Regions from separate parts of the Buttiauxella sp. JUb87 genome, predicted to be linked through region 3. Evidence: predicted binding sites of a transcription regulator. Region 3 holds the regulator's gene; each other region holds the start of a gene.
The links. Region 3 encodes Fur, which represses iron uptake genes when iron is present. Its sites were predicted from a motif close to ATAATAATGAGAACNACTATCAA; they were not measured.

Region 1: a site for Fur is predicted at 2,639-2,661, ahead of EC843_RS02960 (TonB-dependent siderophore receptor). Genes of this name have one in related genera too.
Region 2: a site for Fur is predicted at 2,718-2,740, ahead of fhuA (ferrichrome porin FhuA). Genes of this name have one in related genera too.
Region 4: a site for Fur is predicted at 2,239-2,261, ahead of ftnA (non-heme ferritin). Genes of this name have one in related genera too.

What each region holds. Positions count from the first base shown of each region.
Region 1 is NZ_SNVY01000001.1:651,768-656,053, reverse strand. Features, by position in the region: gene EC843_RS02965 (amino acid permease) at 1-354, shown strand, start outside; gene EC843_RS02960 (TonB-dependent siderophore receptor) at 409-2,586, opposite strand; gene EC843_RS02955 (alpha,alpha-trehalase) at 2,845-4,286, opposite strand, start outside.
Region 2 is NZ_SNVY01000013.1:55,843-60,128, reverse strand. Features, by position in the region: gene mrcB (bifunctional glycosyl transferase/transpeptidase) at 1-1,633, shown strand, start outside; gene EC843_RS23100 (hypothetical protein) at 1,789-2,520, shown strand; gene fhuA (ferrichrome porin FhuA) at 2,766-4,286, shown strand, end outside.
Region 3 is NZ_SNVY01000003.1:420,439-424,724, reverse strand. Features, by position in the region: gene ybfF (esterase) at 1-682, shown strand, start outside; gene ybfE (LexA regulated protein) at 818-1,099, shown strand; gene fldA (flavodoxin FldA) at 1,252-1,782, shown strand; gene fur (ferric iron uptake transcriptional regulator) at 2,069-2,521, shown strand; gene chiQ (ChiQ/YbfN family lipoprotein) at 2,611-2,940, opposite strand; gene chiP (chitoporin) at 2,988-4,286, opposite strand, start outside.
Region 4 is NZ_SNVY01000001.1:889,875-894,160, forward strand. Features, by position in the region: gene EC843_RS04105 (MFS transporter) at 1-362, shown strand, start outside; gene EC843_RS04110 (hypothetical protein) at 436-702, shown strand; gene EC843_RS04115 (RpiB/LacA/LacB family sugar-phosphate isomerase) at 808-1,446, opposite strand; gene yecR (YecR family lipoprotein) at 1,837-2,181, shown strand; gene ftnA (non-heme ferritin) at 2,401-2,898, shown strand; gene EC843_RS24955 (hypothetical protein) at 3,121-3,249, shown strand; gene EC843_RS04130 (hypothetical protein) at 3,339-4,262, shown strand.

The sequences.
Region 1 (4,286 bases), on a different contig from region 3:
ATCATGCTGGCTTACCTGAACTTGCGCCTGAAATACGATGAAGTGAACCGTGATTTCCGCATGGGTTCACGAATGCAGGGCATCGCTATTGTTAGCGTCTTAATTGTTATTTTCACCGTCGGGTTTATTGCTTCTACCTTCCCGACGGGGGCGAGCATTATGACCATTGTGTTTTATAACGTTGGCGGTCTGGTTATTTTCCTCGGCTATGCCTGGTGGAAATACAACAAATACGAGAAAACCCTCGATGCGAAAGGGCGTTATGAAGCCGATACGCCACTGGCGCAGCTCGCGCTGGAAAAACAGCAGGGTGCAAAGGCTGAAGTGAATATTGCCGGGAGTGTCATTCAGTAAAAGGTCAAATAAATATCGGATGGCGCTTGCGCCATCCGACACCCACTTCACTGATTAAAAATCATATCCCACAGTAGCAATCACAGAACGCTCCGCGCCCCAGTAGCAGTAACCGGTGCCGTAACAACCCGCAACGTAATCACGGCCCGTCAGGTTATTGGCGTTAACTTGCACGAAGGCACCTTTCAGTGACGGCGTCCACGCCCCCATCTCAGCACGCACCATTGCATCAAGCAGCGTTACAGAAGGCACGCGCAGGGTGTTTTCATTGTCCGCCCATTGCTTGCCGATATAGCGAATACCTGAACCCAGGCTAATACCGAAGTCGGCTTTGAACATTCCCCACAGGCTGGCCATCTGATCTGGTGTGACGTATGGCGTGTTGCCATCGTTACCGTCGATGGCATCTTTAAAGCGCACTTTGTTGTAAGTGTATCCGGCAACGGTCGAGAAACGTGGATGCCACTGAGAATGTGCTTCCAGCTCAACACCTTGCGAATGAACTTTACCCGCTGGCTCATAGTAACTGCCCTGAACCACGCGGTTCCCGACATCTTTCTGCGTCAGGTCATACAGGGCGAGGGTGTAGAGATCCGCCGTACCCAGCGGCTGGTATTTCATCCCGGCTTCATACTGTTCAGCGGTGGTCGGTTTCAGCAGCTTGCCTTCGGCATCCGGCAGAACCTGCGGCGTGATGGCCTGGCTGTAGCTGATGTATGGGGATATCCCATTGGTGAATGCGTACAGCAACGATGCGCGGCCACTGAAGTGATCGTCAGTACGGTTATCGGTGACGACGCTATCAATGGCATCTGCCACAATATGGCTCTTGGTCACGATGTGATCGTAACGGCCAGAAAGCGTCATGTGCCATTGATTCCACTGCATATCATCCTGCAGATAGACACCCGTTTGTTCATACTGGCGTTTACCGGCTTTGGTCAGCAGGCCCTGATTGATGGTGGAATACGTGGGATCGCGTGGGTCGTAATAATAGAAACCGCCAGGGCCGCCAGACTCACCCGTCCACGGGTTGAGGTTGGTGGTGTAAGCGGAGTCATCGGACAAATTGTTGGTGAACTTATGGAATTCGCCGCCGAGCACCACTTTGTGATCCAGCTCGCCAGTTGCAAAATCGGCTTCCAGTTGGTTATCCATGGCGTAAGCGTCAAGTGATGAAGTTTCGCCGCTGTAATAACGCATCAGTTCGTCATGCGCCACGTCTGCCCAACCAATCTGGTAAGCCTGTTTCAGGCTGACGTTCGAGTGGGTATAACTGGCGTTGGAGCGGAACGCCCACACATCGTTAAAGCTGTGTGCAAACTCGTAGCTGTAAATTTGCTCGTGGCGTTTGAAAGCGTCATTGCCCGGTTCGACGTCAGAGAAACCGGTGCTGAGTTTGCGCCCGGTGGATGAATAAATACTGCCATCAGCCGGAACCGAGCCGTGGAATCCGCCTGATGGATCTTTTTCCAGATAGGCGCGCAGCAACAGCGAGGTATTTTCGCCGGGTTGCCACAGCAGGGACGGGGAAATCGCATAACGTTCGTCCCGCGTGTTCTCGTACTGAGTGTCGCTGTTTTTGGTTAAACCAATAATCCGATACGCCCATTCTTCGTTAATCGCATTGGTGTAATCAAATGCGCTGCCGTTGGTGTTGTGATTACCGTACATCGCACGAACGTGGCCTTCCTCGACAAATTGCGGGCGCTTTGAGGTTTCCATTACCAGTCCACCTGGTATGGTTTGGCCATAAAGTGCCGACGATGGCCCTTTAATCACATCGATTCGCTCGAGGAACCACGGGTCAACCTGAATCACGTTGTAGCTGCCGCCGTCGCTCATCAGGCGCAGGCCATCGAGGAAGGTATTATTGACGTCGCCGCCGTGGAAACCGCGCAAAGCCACGGTGTCATAACGCGTTGCACCACCGGCAAAGCCGGTAAATACGCCTGGAGTGTAATTTAGCGCGCTATTAACCGAGAGCGCGCCCTGGTCTTCGATTTGTTGGCGGGTAATCACCGAAATCGATTGACCGGTAGTAATCAGCGGCTCATCGGTTTTGGTTGCTCCACGGCTGACCGTTGCGCTGTAACCTTCGGTTGGGCTGGTGGAGGTTTGTGCGGGGGAGGCGGTAACGACGACGGTGTCTTCTGCCAATGCGTAAGTGGGTGCCGCGAGTGCCAGCGCGCAGAGTAAAGCAGAGCGCTTTACTGTAAATGCCAGTTTCATTTAGTTATATTCCCAGGAGGTATTGATTTAGCTATTTGTGCTAATAAATTGAATGCGAATTATTATCGTTATTGTTTTTTGTTTCAAGTGCCAATTTTGGCGGGGGAGTGGGCGCCCTCATCCCGTCCTTCTCCCCCAGGAGAAGGGGAAGGACAAGGCGAAAACAAAACAATCCCCTCTCCTTCGGGAGAGGATGAGGCTGAGAGAGAAACCAGACAATCCCCTCTCCTTCGGGAGAGGGTTAGGGTGAGGGGAAAACTACTTCGCAGAACTAGCAGGCTGAATCGTCTCTTTCACCGGCCCCGGTGTTGCAGAAGGCAATTTGTCCGGTGTGGAATCACACGGTTTCTCTTTGCCACACAGCAAATCGAGCATTTTCAAGGTGACGCCGTTAGTCCAGCCAAATCCATCTTGCAGCGGATATTCACCTCCGCCACCGCCGGTACCCGTGGTGGATACGTCATATTTCTCCACCAGTTTTTGCTCGCGGTTATAGGTTTGCTGCACGTTGGTCATAAAGCGCCAGGTGACTTCCATTGCCAGATCGTTATGGCCGTAATTTTGCAGGCCTTCCGTGGCCACCCACTGCAATGGCGCCCAGCCGTTTGGTGCGTCCCATTGCTGGCCCGTTTTCAGGTTGGTGGTCGCCAGCCCGCCAGTTTTCAGCAATTGCGAACGGGTGATGGCCGCCATTTTTTCAGCGCGATCTTTCGAAGCGGCATGAACATACAGCGGGAATAGCGCGGCAGCGGTCAGTTGCGAACGAGCCGCGTGGTTCTTGAGATCGTAATCCGCATAGAAGCCTTGCTTATCGTTCCACAGATACTTTTCGATGGCTTTTTGACGGGCATCGGCCAGTTGCTGATATTGCGTGGCAGCTGCGCTGTCCTTCGCCACATGGCTTGCTTTCGCGAGGGTCTTTTCCATCTGGAATAGCAGAGCGTTCAAATCAACCGGAACGATAGAGGTGGTACGAATCGAGCCCAGTTGCTGCGGGTTATCCATCCAGCGCGAGCTAAAATCCCAACCCGAAGCCGCAGCTGCGCGTAAATCGCGATAGATTTCCGTCGCCGGGCGGTTGGGGTTGTTCTTCGCGGTGGTCACGTCATCCAGATACGATTCGGCGCGCGGTGTATCGCGATCGTCCCAGTAACGGTTTAGCACCGAGCCATCTTTCAGTTTCACCACCCGCAAGTTTTCAGCGCCTGCTGCCAGCGTATCGCTGCCCTGCATCCACCAGGCATACTCAGCTTTCAACTGCGGTAGATAGGTGGTGTAGGTTTCGTCACCTTTGTGGCTGGCGAGCAGTTCGACCATAAAGGCAAAGAACGGCGGTTGAGAGCGGCTCAGATAGTAGCTGCGGTTGCCGTTAGGAATATGCCCAAAGGTGTCGATTTCATGGGCGAAGTTATCGACCATGTCCTGAACTTTGTCCCAGTGGCCGCTTTCCGCCAGCCCCAGCATGGTGAAGTAACTGTCCCAATAATAGACTTCGCGGAAGCGCCCGCCTGGTACCACATACGGTTTCGGCAACGGTAGCAGCGAATCCCATTTATCGGTGCTGTCAGTGGTGCGCGTCAGCACCGGCCATAAACCGTCGATGTGCTCGCGTAACGTTTGGCCTTTAGGCGGGACATACTTTTTACCTTCTTTTGGCAAGGTAAAGTTAACGTCGACAAAATGGCGTAAATCGAAACTCG
Region 2 (4,286 bases), on a different contig from region 3:
CATCCTTGAGCTGTATCTGAACGAGGTGTATCTCGGCCAGAGCGGCGATAACGAAATTCGCGGTTTCCCGCTGGCGAGCCTGTACTACTTTGGTCGTCCGGTTGAAGAGCTGAGCCTTGACCAGCAAGCGTTGCTGGTGGGGATGGTGAAAGGGGCGTCGATTTACAACCCGTGGCGTAACCCGAAACTGGCGCTGGAACGTCGCAACCTGGTATTGCGCTTGCTGCAAGAGCAGAAGGTGATCGACCAGGAACTTTACGACATGCTGAGCGCCCGTCCTCTGGGCGTGCAACCGCGCGGTGGCGTGATTTCGCCACAGCCTGCTTTTATGCAGATGGTGCGTAACGAGCTTCAGACTAAGCTTGGTGACAAAGTTAAAGACCTGTCTGGCGTGAAGATCTTCACCACGTTTGATTCCGTTTCCCAGGATGCGGCAGAGAAAGCGGTAAGCGAAGGGGTTCCGGTACTGCGTGCCTCTCGTAAGCTCAAAGATCTCGAAGCGGCTATGGTGATTGTTGACCGTTCGACCGGCGAAGTTCGTGCCATGGTCGGCGGGGCAGAAACGCAATTTGCCGGCTTTAACCGTGCGATGCAGGCTCGTCGTTCCATCGGTTCTCTGGCAAAACCAGCGACTTATCTGACGGCGTTAAGCCAGCCGGATTCGTACCGCCTGAATACCTGGATTACCGATGCGCCAATCGCGCTGAAACAGCCAAACGGACAAGTGTGGTCGCCGCAAAACGATGACCGTCGCTACAGTGAGAGCGGTAAGGTCATGTTAGTGGATGCGCTGACGCGTTCGATGAACGTGCCAACCGTAAATCTGGGGATGGCGTTGGGCTTGCCAGCCGTAACCGACACCTGGGTCAAACTCGGCGTGCCGCAGAACCAATTGCATCCGGTTCCGGCTATGTTGCTGGGCGCGCTGAACCTGACGCCAATCGAAGTGGCGCAGGCATTCCAGACCATCGCCAGCGGCGGTAACCGTGCAACGCTTTCTGCATTGCGTTCGGTGATTGCTGAAGACGGCACCGTGCTATATCAAAGCTTCCCGCAGGCGGAACAGGCAGTTCCTCCGCAGGCAGCCTACATGACGCTGTTTACCATGCAGCAGGTTATGGCTCGTGGTACCGGGCGTGCGTTGGGTGGCAAGTATCCGAACCTGCATCTGGCAGGGAAAACGGGTACCACCAACGATAATGTGGATACCTGGTTTGCCGGTATTGATGGCAAAGAAGTGGCGATTACCTGGGTAGGGCGTGACAACAACCAGCCAACCAAACTATATGGTGCGAGCGGGGCGATGTCGCTGTATCAACGTTATCTGGCTAACCAGACGCCAATTCCGCTGGTGCTGAACCCACCGGAAGACATTGTTGATATGGGTGTTGATAGCGCGGGTTACTTCCAGTGTGGTGGCGGTGGGGATCGCGTCCTTCCTGTCTGGACGACCAATCCGGATGGATTGTGCCAGCAAAGCCAGCAGGCCGAGCAGACCAATAATCCATTTAATCAGTCGCAGCAGCAGCAGCCTCAACAGCAGCCGCAGCAACAGCAGCAACAACCTCAGCAGCAGCCTGAATCCAGTGATGGTGTTGCCGGTTGGATTAAGGATATGTTCGGCGGGAATTAATTGCTGAACGTCCTTGTGTGCCACCTTTTAGAATAATAATCTAACGGGTGGCATATATTTTTCTTAATTATTTATTTCCTGTCTGCCTCTTGTGAAGAATGCTCTAATGTTTTGTTGAATGCTTAAAATTTCACAGTACAAGACAGGAAAGTCAGATGGACAGCAAAACATTTCAAAAAATAGTATTACCACATCTCACCGAAGCCATGCTTTTTACCCGTTCCAGGTTATCTCTAAAATCATCTAATAAGTTTTATCCAGATAAAAATATGATTGAAAAGTGGATGTTGACGAATCCGCAAAAATATCGGCTGCATACCCTTGGCGGGGACAAGATGCGCAGCGCGGCGGTTTCTGCACAGCGCAAACTCAAGCTATCTTCCAGGCAACTGTACCAAAAAGTTGAAAATGATTACCGCAATGGAGTGCAGAACGCAGGCAATTGTGGGGAAAATGCCCGAATCGCTTTTTGCTATCTCACCGATCGTATTAGCAAGCTTGAACGGAAGGTCGGGTGCCCAATCCTTATATTACAAATTTTCCTTCAACATCCCGTGGATCACTGTCTGGTATTAGTCGGCACACTACCTCGTCGCGGCAGTCGGAAATTAATTGAGAACACATTAATATGTGATCCATGGGCGAAAATCGTTTGCCCAATAGCGCATTACTCCCTCGAATGGAAAATGAAAATGAATAAATGGTCCAATCGTGGGCTTATGGGGAAATGTGTCGAAGGTACGTTTGACCCTTTTTACGATAAATGTTCTCGCGAGAGTATTCGCGTGGGTAAATTTATTATTTTTGAGCAAACCGCTGCTGGGAAAACACTCGCTTCAAAAAATAAACAGCATTATTCATTGATAGACAGAAGCGCGATTTCCTGAACCACTCGCATTAGCCATTCGGTCACGTTGCTGACAGCGTGATCGGGATGTGTCATTCCTGCCTGGTTTTCTCTGTTTGTGAGTCCTTTTTCACTCCTTGCACTTTGTATGGTTATTTTTTATCCCCCTGGTCCCCCAGGGGGTGTGATCCGCTTGCCATGCACTTTCCGTTTCGTCTATTATTCTGCGGCATAATAATAATTCTCGTTTTCGTTATCATTCGTTACTTCATCAGAGATAATACAATGGCGCGCTTAAGAACTGGACAACCAGTCAATACCTCAATTCGCAAACTTGCATTCTTTGTTGCTGCCGCTGTAAGCGGTGTCAGTGCATCAAGTTTTGCAGCAGACAACACAACAGCTAAAGAAGATACCATCACCGTTTCCGCCAGTGTTGCTGACGAAAGCGCGTGGGGCCCGTCTCCAACGATTGCCGCTAAACGCACGGCAACCGCGACCAAAACTGATACGCCAATTGAAAAGACTCCACAGTCTATTTCGATTGTGACTCGTGAAGAGATGGATACTCACCAGCCAGCTTCCGTGAAAGAAGCGTTGGGCTACACGCCAGGTATCACCGTTTCTACCCGTGGTGCATCCGACACCTATGACGCGGTGAAAATTCGTGGTTTCGGTTCGGTTAACCAGAACAACTATTTAGATGGCCTGAAACTTCAGGGCGACTTCTATAACGAAGTGATCATCGACCCGTACATGCTTGAGCGCGTGGAATTAATGCGTGGCCCAACTTCCGTGCTGTACGGAAAAAGCAGTCCAGGCGGTATTATCACTATGGTAAGCAAGCGTCCAACCACTGAACCGCTGAAAGAAGTTCAGTTCAAGATGGGCACTGACAATCTGTGGCAAACCGGTTTCGACTTCAGTGATTCACTGGATGATGCAGGCGTTTATTCTTATCGTCTGACTGGTGTGGCGCGTTCTAACGACGACCAGCAACAATTCTCCAAACAGAAACGTTATGCGATTGCTCCGTCATTCACCTGGCGTCCTGACGATAAAACTAATTTCACTTTCTTAGCGAACCTGCAAGACACTCCAGAGACGGGTTATTACGGTTGGTTGCCGAAAGAAGGTACCGTTGAGCCGTTGCCAGATGGTTCTTATCTGCCGACTGATTTCAACGAAGGTGTTCCAAATAACACCTACTCGTTGTCCCATAAAATGGTCGGTTATACCTTTGACCATGAGTTCAACGACACTTTCACCGTGCGTCAGAACCTGCGTTATGTTGAGTCTAAAACCAATCAGAAAAGCGTTTACGGCACTGGCGTAGACTCTTCAGGTTATATGCTGACTCGCGGCACTGTTGTGGATAACGAAAAGCTGCACAACTTTGCTGTTGATACTCAAGTGCAAAGTAATTTTGCGACCGGTGACGTGGCACACACCTTGCTGACTGGTGTTGATTTCCAGCAGATGCGTAACGATGTGAACGCAACCTTCGGCAGCGCTCCGCCACTGGATTTGTATAACCCAGTGTACGAAAACTACGATTTTGGCGATGCAGACCCGTATCAGCAAAACAAACAGAAACAGACCGGCATCTACATTCAGGATCAAGCTGAGTGGAACAAGTTTGTTCTGACCGTCGGTGGCCGTTATGACTGGCTGAAACAGTCAACTCTCGCTTACCAGGCGAATAACTACACCGAGCGTGACGATAGCGAATTCACTGGCCGTGCGGGTCTGAACTACCTGTTCGATAACGGTGTGTCGCCGTACATCAGCTACAGCGAATCTTTC
Region 3 (4,286 bases):
GGGCGTGTTGGCCCGCGACCTCGGGCAAAATCATACGTTGCTGCAAATCGATCTGCGCAACCATGGTTTATCGCCCCGTAGCTCTGAAATGAACTATGCCGCGATGGCGCAGGATGTGGTTGAAACGCTCGAAGAATATGGCTTTGAAAAAGCAATCATTATCGGCCATTCCATGGGCGGTAAAGTTGCGATGGCTCTGACAGCTATTGCACCTGAGCGCATTGATAAACTGGTGCTGATTGACATTGCACCGGTGGATTATCAGGTACGCCGTCACGATGAAATTTTCGCGGCTATTAATGCAGTCAGTAGTAGTGGAGCGAAAACACGTCAACAAGCCGCTATGGTGATGCGTGAGCATCTGAACGAAGAAGGTGTGATTCAATTCTTGCTGAAGTCATTTGCTGACGGCGAGTGGAAGTTTAATGTTCCGGTATTGTGGGAACAGTACGAGAATATTGTCGGCTGGCAAGCTATCCCAACCTGGAATGAACCGGCACTGTTTATCCGTGGTGGTGCATCCCCTTATGTTGACGAATCACACCGCGAAACGCTGCTTGCGCAATTCCCTCAGGCGCGCGCTCATGTGGTTGCCGGTGCCGGACACTGGGTTCACGCCGAAAAACCTGATGCTGTTTTGCGCGCAATCCACCGTTTTATCGACGCAAGTGCCGCAAACTGATTAAAAACAAACCGACTGGCTGTTAGATGCAGCTAACGCGTTGGCGCGCAAGCCATGCTGATGTATGATTGCGCGCTAAAATGCGCCAGAGCACCCCGCTCCGTGCCACCTGAATTCCCTGTCAGTAGTCTAATCATGGCAAAAGAACAAACGGACCGTACTACATTAGATCTGTTCGCGGACGAGCGTCGCCCCGGGCGGCCAAAAACTAATCCGCTGACGCGTGATGAGCAACTGCGTATCAACAAACGCAACCAGCTCAAGCGCGATAAAGTACGCGGCCTGAAGCGAGTGGAACTGAAGCTCAATAACGATGCAGTAGATGCACTAAATCATCTGGCTGAAGCGCGCAATATCAGTCGTAGTGAGTTGATTGAAGAGATTCTACTCGCGCAACTGAAGCAGCATCTCAGTTAGTTGAAAGGCTATATGCCCGGAATACGATGTTGCAGTCTGTGCACAACAGGCTGATAGCAGTTTCCGCACCGCAATGTGTTCTGCTATGATTGCCCTATCTGTGGCCAATTAGCAGCCACCATACCATTAAGTATCAAGAGGTTATTTTACTCATGGCAATCGTAGGCATTTTTTTCGGCAGCGACACTGGTAACACCGAAAATATCGCGAAGATGATTCAAAAACAGCTCGGTAAAGACGTTGCTGAGGTGCATGACATTGCTAAGAGCAGCAAAGAAGACCTGGAAGGCTTCGATATTCTGCTTCTCGGCATTCCAACGTGGTATTACGGTGAAGCGCAATGCGACTGGGATGACTTCTTCCCGACTCTGGAAGAAGTTGATTTCAACGGCAAACTGGTCGCCCTGTTCGGCTGTGGTGACCAGGAAGACTATGCAGAATACTTCTGTGACGCATTGGGCACTATCCGTGACATCATTGAGCCACGCGGTGCTGCTATCGTCGGTCACTGGCCAACGGCGGGCTACCATTTTGAAGCCTCTAAAGGTCTGGCTGACGACGATCACTTTGTCGGTCTGGCTATCGATGAAGATCGTCAACCAGAACTGACCGCTGAACGCGTTCAGAAATGGGTCAAACAAGTTTCTGACGAGCTGAACCTGGCAGATATCATCAACGCCTGATTCTGGATGTGACGCAGCTTTTAAACGGGTTGCGTCACATTGATAGATTATTCCGATTAAAATAATCGCTACAAATTTTTAACTTTTCGGTTTGTCCCTGTACAATGACCCCCTGGCTAAATAGCTAACAAGGCAATTAAATCGCGACTCAGCCGCCATTTTTTAGCTTGATTATGAATAATACTTGCGGTTTCCATTTAGAATCTGCAGTTCTATAATGAGACGCATTCATCTTAACGCTCACCCTGAGTCCGAGCGATCCGTTAAGCAACAGGACAATTTCCGCATGACTGACAATAATACCGCATTGAAGAAGGCCGGCCTGAAAGTCACGCTTCCGCGATTAAAAATCCTTGAAGTGCTACAGGGTCCGGTGAACCATCATGTCAGTGCGGAAGACTTATACAAACGTCTGATTGATATGGGCGAAGAAATTGGTCTCGCCACAGTTTATCGTGTACTAAACCAGTTTGATGATGCAGGCATTGTCACTCGTCACAACTTCGAAGGCGGCAAATCCGTATTCGAGTTAACTCAACAACATCACCACGACCACCTGATTTGCCTGGACTGCGGCAAAGTTATTGAGTTCAGTGATGATTCAATTGAATCTCGTCAGCGTGAAATCGCATCACGCCATGGCATCCGTCTGACCAACCACAGCCTGTACCTTTACGGTCACTGCGCTGAAGGTGATTGCCGTACCGACGAGAATGCACACGAAATCAGCGAAAAGTAATCCGCATATCTGACATTCTGAACCAGATGTCAGGTATAAAAAAACCGGTGAGGAAGCTCACCGGTTTTTTTATTGCCTGAATTCACAGATTACTTGTTGTTCGCACGAATCTCTTGCCAGATTTTATCGCACTTGGCTTTTACCGCCTGGTCGTTACCAGTACGAGTGGCCTGAATACAGTTTTGATAATCCAGGGTGCGCACCGTTTCTTTCTTCGCAAATTCCTGGTGTTCCTTTTCCTGACCCAGCACGTTTAACACGCTCTGACAGGCCTGAATTTTATCAGGATTCCCTTCTGCGGTATTGATACAGGCGCTATAGGCTTGTTTCAGTTTTGTATCTTCAGGTGCCGTTTTAGAGGGTTGTGCGCAGGCGCTCAAACCTAAAGCCATGACCGTAACCAAAATGATTTTTTTCATGCTCGATATCCTTTATAAAACCGGGCGCTTTCACGCCCGGAATCGAATCAGAAGATGGTGAACGGTGCGATGACGATGAATTTCACGTCACGCTCATCCTGGAAGATGTTGCCGTAACCACCGCCCCAGCTTGGGATGTCGGAGTGGTTGTCGTATTGAGTGAAGTGCAGTTTGAACAGAGTGCCTTTCGCGCGCCCATCCTGAATGGTGTACAACGCGTCAAGGCTGTACGCCGATTCTTTCAGGCGATTGTCAGCATCGTAGTAACCGTCAGTGGTTGGTTTAGAGCTTGGTTTTGCATCCCATGCGTAAACATACGAAGCACCTACAGCCCAACCAGCCAGATCCCAATTGCTCAGGTCATACATGGCACCCGCGAAGATGGCTTTTTCACCATTGGCGTTGAAGTCAGAACGGTTATCCCACCAGATATCCAGACGACCGTTTGACGATGCGTAAGTTGGGGTCATACGTTGCAGGAAGTAGCCCTGCTGGCCATCAGCCTTGACCATGGTACCTTCGAGCCGCAGGTCAACCTGGCCCACTTTGTAGCCGAATGTCAGAGCCTGCAACCATGCGGTGCCGTCATACAGATCGTTAACGCTGCCATCAGAGACTTTGTCACGCGAACCGTAGAACTGGTAGCTGGTAGACAATGGGCTGCCAGCTACATCAAATTTGTAGCTTGCTTTAGTGAAGTATTGGTCGATATACCCTTCTGCCTGACCGAATGCCGCTTCAAGAATCAGATCATTTTTGAAGTCATACTTCGCGCCCAGCGAGTGCAGATACTCAACTTTGGTGTTCTTATCGTTCTGATAGAACTTGTCCATCTCCAGGTGCCACGGAGCTTTATACTCATTGGTCCACATGTAGGAGAAGCTCAGAGCACCGGCATCGGCATAATCAAAGTTTGCCCCGGCTTCAGCGCCCTGGTAAGTACCAGGCATGAAACTCCAGTGTGGTGCTAATAAAGATTGCCCTGTTGGCTGGATGTAACCCGCACGGGCCCAAACCGGGCCGTATTTGAATTTAGCTGCGGCTTTATAAAGGCTTATACCGCTCTTATCGCCGGAATAATCTTCATCGTAAGCTTTGTTTGAAGAGGAAAATGCGATTTCGTTCGGGTGGCCGCTGTCGCCATTTTCTGCCATTTCGATAGCAGTAAAGGCGGCGATATCCAGACCAAACATGTCAGCAGCATAACCGGACTGGAAGTCCAGATTGGCGTTCCAGGTAGCGTGAGAAAGGTTAGTTTCATATTTATCTGTCGTAACATCTTTACGGTCACGTTCACGCTGCCAGTAATAAACACCACCGGTCAGTGTTGAATCATCAAAAAAACC
Region 4 (4,286 bases), on a different contig from region 3:
TCACGCCGCACACCGCGGCATGGTTGACGATAGCCATCCTGTTCTTTGGTGGCATGTTCCGCTCAATGCAATTTACCGGCATCAGCACGCTGGCCTTTTCCGATGTGCCACCTGCGCAAATGAGCTACGCCAATACGCTTTTCAGCACCGCGACGCAGTTGTCGGTAGGCCTGGGGATCACGCTTGGCGCAATTGGTATTCGCCTTGGCGAGAAAATCAGCCAATGGTTTGATGTCACATCAATTCCCGGCATGCCGATTAAAATTTCATTTGTGATGATTACGCTGATTTGCTTGCTTGGGCTGGTCGACTTGTTACGGCTACCGCAAAATGCCGGGAGCAGCGTTTCCAAAAAGCAATAATGCAGTAAGTCTGCATAGTGTTTCGGGCCACAATTATACTTAACGCTATAGATTGAGTGCCGTTGAGGCCGTTATGAAACACATGACATTAAGGTTAATACTGTTTATATCGCTGGTCAGTTTTCAGGTCACTGCCGCCGAACCCAGCGTCCATTCCCCCTCTTTAAGCTTCCCTGCGTTGCATAAACCGAGTCTGCATAACGGTGTGCAACAGCGCTGGCCCGAAGAGCCGCAAGCTGATATCAACCTTCAACACTGGGATGCAGAACACCTTGAAGCCGCGCGTCAGACGCAACAACACGCTGATATGCAGTCGCATCAGTTCGATAGCAGGAAGTAATGATAGGAATTGAGAAAGATCGCGCGTAAAGCGCCGGAAATTAGGCGGTATTGAAGCAAAAAAATACGGCCAGCAAAAACTGGCCGTATTTCATATTAATCATTATCAGGCAAGGATTTCGCGAACGAACGCTTCAATCTCTTTGTCCTGGCAATTTTCGAAGAAGCACTTCTGGAAACGCTCGCCGGTTACCGCGGTTTTCACCAGCTCAGGGTCGATAGAACGTAAGGTGTCCAGATAGTTTTCTTTCACTACAGCCGCTTTAACCTGGTTGAGGATGCCCGCGTTACGAACCTGTGGCTCTTTACGCTCGATTGGGTAGCCTTCGCCTTTAAGGCCAGTGAATGCTTTCTCGAACATGTAACGGACGTTCAGCTCTGCACCCCAACCGAAACCTTTAGCGAATGCCAGTGACAGCGCGTTACCGTTGTTGATTTGAGCGAACAGGAAAGCATCGGCTGGATCCAGGCAGTATCCGCAAACCACACCTGGATGGATGTTCAGAGACATCATTGCGCCCTGACCTGTACCGCAGCCGGTCACAACAAAATCAACGGCTTTCGAGTTCAACAGAATGCTGGCCATAATACCGAGGTGGATGTAGGTCAGGTGGTGATCCTGCTCATCGCTCATACCGACGTTGTAAACCGGGTACTCTTTCTCAGCAGCAACCGCTTGCAACTCATTAAGAATGATTGCATTTTTGCCAGCCTGACTGTTTTCCATCATCAGTGCTATTTTCATTTCCGTCTCCTGATTGGGTCACGGGATTTCCCGCGGTGAATAGCTTGGGTATACCTTAACGATACTATCTGGCAAACATACTTTCAAATTTAATGAAATTTTGTTTTAAAAAATTAAGAGGTGCTCACACTTCTGAGTTTTGCCCGGTTACGCACTTCGCTTACCACCAGCGCAAAACCTCTCTCCAGCACACCCATGCTTGCTGTCAGAAATCTTCTGAAAACCGTTGGTGAATACCACAGTAATTACCCTTTGATAAACGCCCGAAATTTAGGTTAAGAGATGGATTATTACTGACCTTAAATGCAATTACACAGCTTTATACTGTTGGTAATATTCTGTTTGGCTGCATGCTAAAATAAGAAGAAATATCTTTTGAGACTCAGCGTGATGAAAACAATATATTTAGTTTTAGTGGCTGCGTTATTAAGCGGTTGCACCATGAATAAAACGCCACAACCCATCAAAGGGAGCGAAGTGGCAGGTGTTGTTCGTCTCGGGTTTGATATTGCGCCATTACAAAGAGCGAAAGTCGACACCTACGTTGCTCAGTCGGCTGCCAGCCACCAGTGTCAACAATGGGGGTATAGTGCGGCATTCCCTTATGGCGATCCGATCAAAACCTGCAGCCTGACCAGTGGCGCATTGTGCCTGAACCAAACCGTCACACTGGAGTACCAATGCAGGGGGAACGGAATGGAGAAATACCTGAGAGATGAAATAGCCGTACAATAATTGAGCTTAACGCCTATATGGGTTGGGCAATAATTGTTGTTCAATCCTATTAATTAAATAACAATCATTCTTATTAGTATTAAGCTATCATTTATAAAAAAGAATAATATTAGCAACCATTCTCATTACAACAATATAATTAACAATTCCTTTGCATTATAGAAATAATAAAATTAAAGTAGCGCCATTGTTAATTATCTGATTCTCCTGGAGCGCATCATGCTTAAAGCTGAAATGATCGAAAAACTTAACGAACAAATGAATCTTGAGCTTTACTCTTCCCTGCTTTATCAACAAATGAGTGCCTGGTGCAGCTACCATAGCTTCGAAGGTGCAGCCGCTTTCCTGCGTCGCCATGCCCAGGAAGAGATGGAACACATGCAACGCCTGTTTGCTTATTTAACAGATACCGGAAGCTTGCCACGCATCAATGCAATTCCTGCACCAGACCAGGATTACGATTCACTGGATAGCCTGTTTAACGCCACCTACGAACACGAACAGTTAATTACCCGTAAAATTAATGAACTGGCGCATGCGGCGATGACCTCTCAGGACTACCCAACCTTTAATTTCCTGCAGTGGTATGTTTCTGAACAGCATGAAGAAGAAAAACTGTTTAAATCTGTGCTGGATAAATTAAGTCTGGTCGGTAAAAGCGGTGAAGGCTTGTATTTCGTTGATAAAGAACTTTCTACACTAGATACTCAAGCTTAATAATAGCTAACCGGTAAGCATGCCTTATGTTTACCGGTTTTCATTAACCAAATCATCTCTTGAACTCCTCAATATTCTCTCGCTGATTTTCTCTCGTCAGGCATCTTATTAAGCGCCTCAGTTATCTGGTAACTATTTGTTCATCAAGATCTTTCCCACAGCAAAGTTTGCCATGATCGCTTGTAACCTCAAATAGGCATTTTTAAGAAAGGCGAATATTGCATGAGCGTCTATACTGCAAAACAGCAGCATTTCGTTGTTTGCTATCGGCGACAGCTAAGCCCAACTCAGCGGGCGGCAGTTAGCCAGAAAGCGGTATTGCGTCTCTTTGGTTACTATTTCTTACCGTAATTATAACCTTAAGCATGACTTATAATTTAAAATAGTACCTGTCATTTTCTTCCTGCATCTGGTGATTACTAACATGGACAAGATGATAAATGTTGAACAAAAACAATAAATTAATTAAAAAGTTATTTTTCCATGAATCATGGGACATCATGATTATTAAAAATGATACACATTCGTTTCCTGATAATACTCTGGATATTCTCAGCAATTCCAAAGCACAACTGCTTAATAAAAAATACACTTTCCAGGCCGACCCTTTTATTATCGAAAAAGACGATAAGCTGTATGTTTTCTATGAAGCATTTAGTTTCCTGAACTCTAAGGGATTCCTGAAGTGTCGTATTCTGAATAACCAACTGGAAGAGCTAGAAGATATCAAACTGGAAGGTTTTGACGATTTGAAATGTCACCTGTCATTTCCTTTTATGTTTAGCTCAGGCGACAAACTGTATATGATTCCGGAGTCATCAGAGAGAAAGGAAGTCATTCTTTTTCAATCTATTGAATTCCCTGATCGTTGGGAAAAAGTAAAAGTATTACTTTCCAACGTCGAATATACCGATAATGTTCTCTTCACTCATGAGGGAACCCACTATCTTATTTCTACGACTCTGGATAACGATATTGTCATTCATACAGCAAGGGACTTATTCGGTGAGTGGAAAAAAATAAAACCCTCATTAACATTATGTAACCGCCACCATCGTGGTGCTGGAACCCCCTATTCCATCGATGACAAACTTTATATTCTAACCCAAGAGTGTCATTTAGGTTTTTATGGTAAGTCCGTTTATATCAAAGAGATAGTTAATTTAAGCCCTTTGATTTTTGAAGAGAAACTTGTTGCTAATATTGTTCCAACAATCAATCAAAGCGCAGGTATTCATACTTTAAATTTCACAAATGATTATATTGCCTATGATACTAAAAATTTGACATTCAGCCTGTTATCGCCGTTAAAAAAGATTTTCTTTAAGTGTTTTGTTAAATACAGGAAGCATTTTTTTGCCTGAAACACCAGATGAATGGCTGGTTGA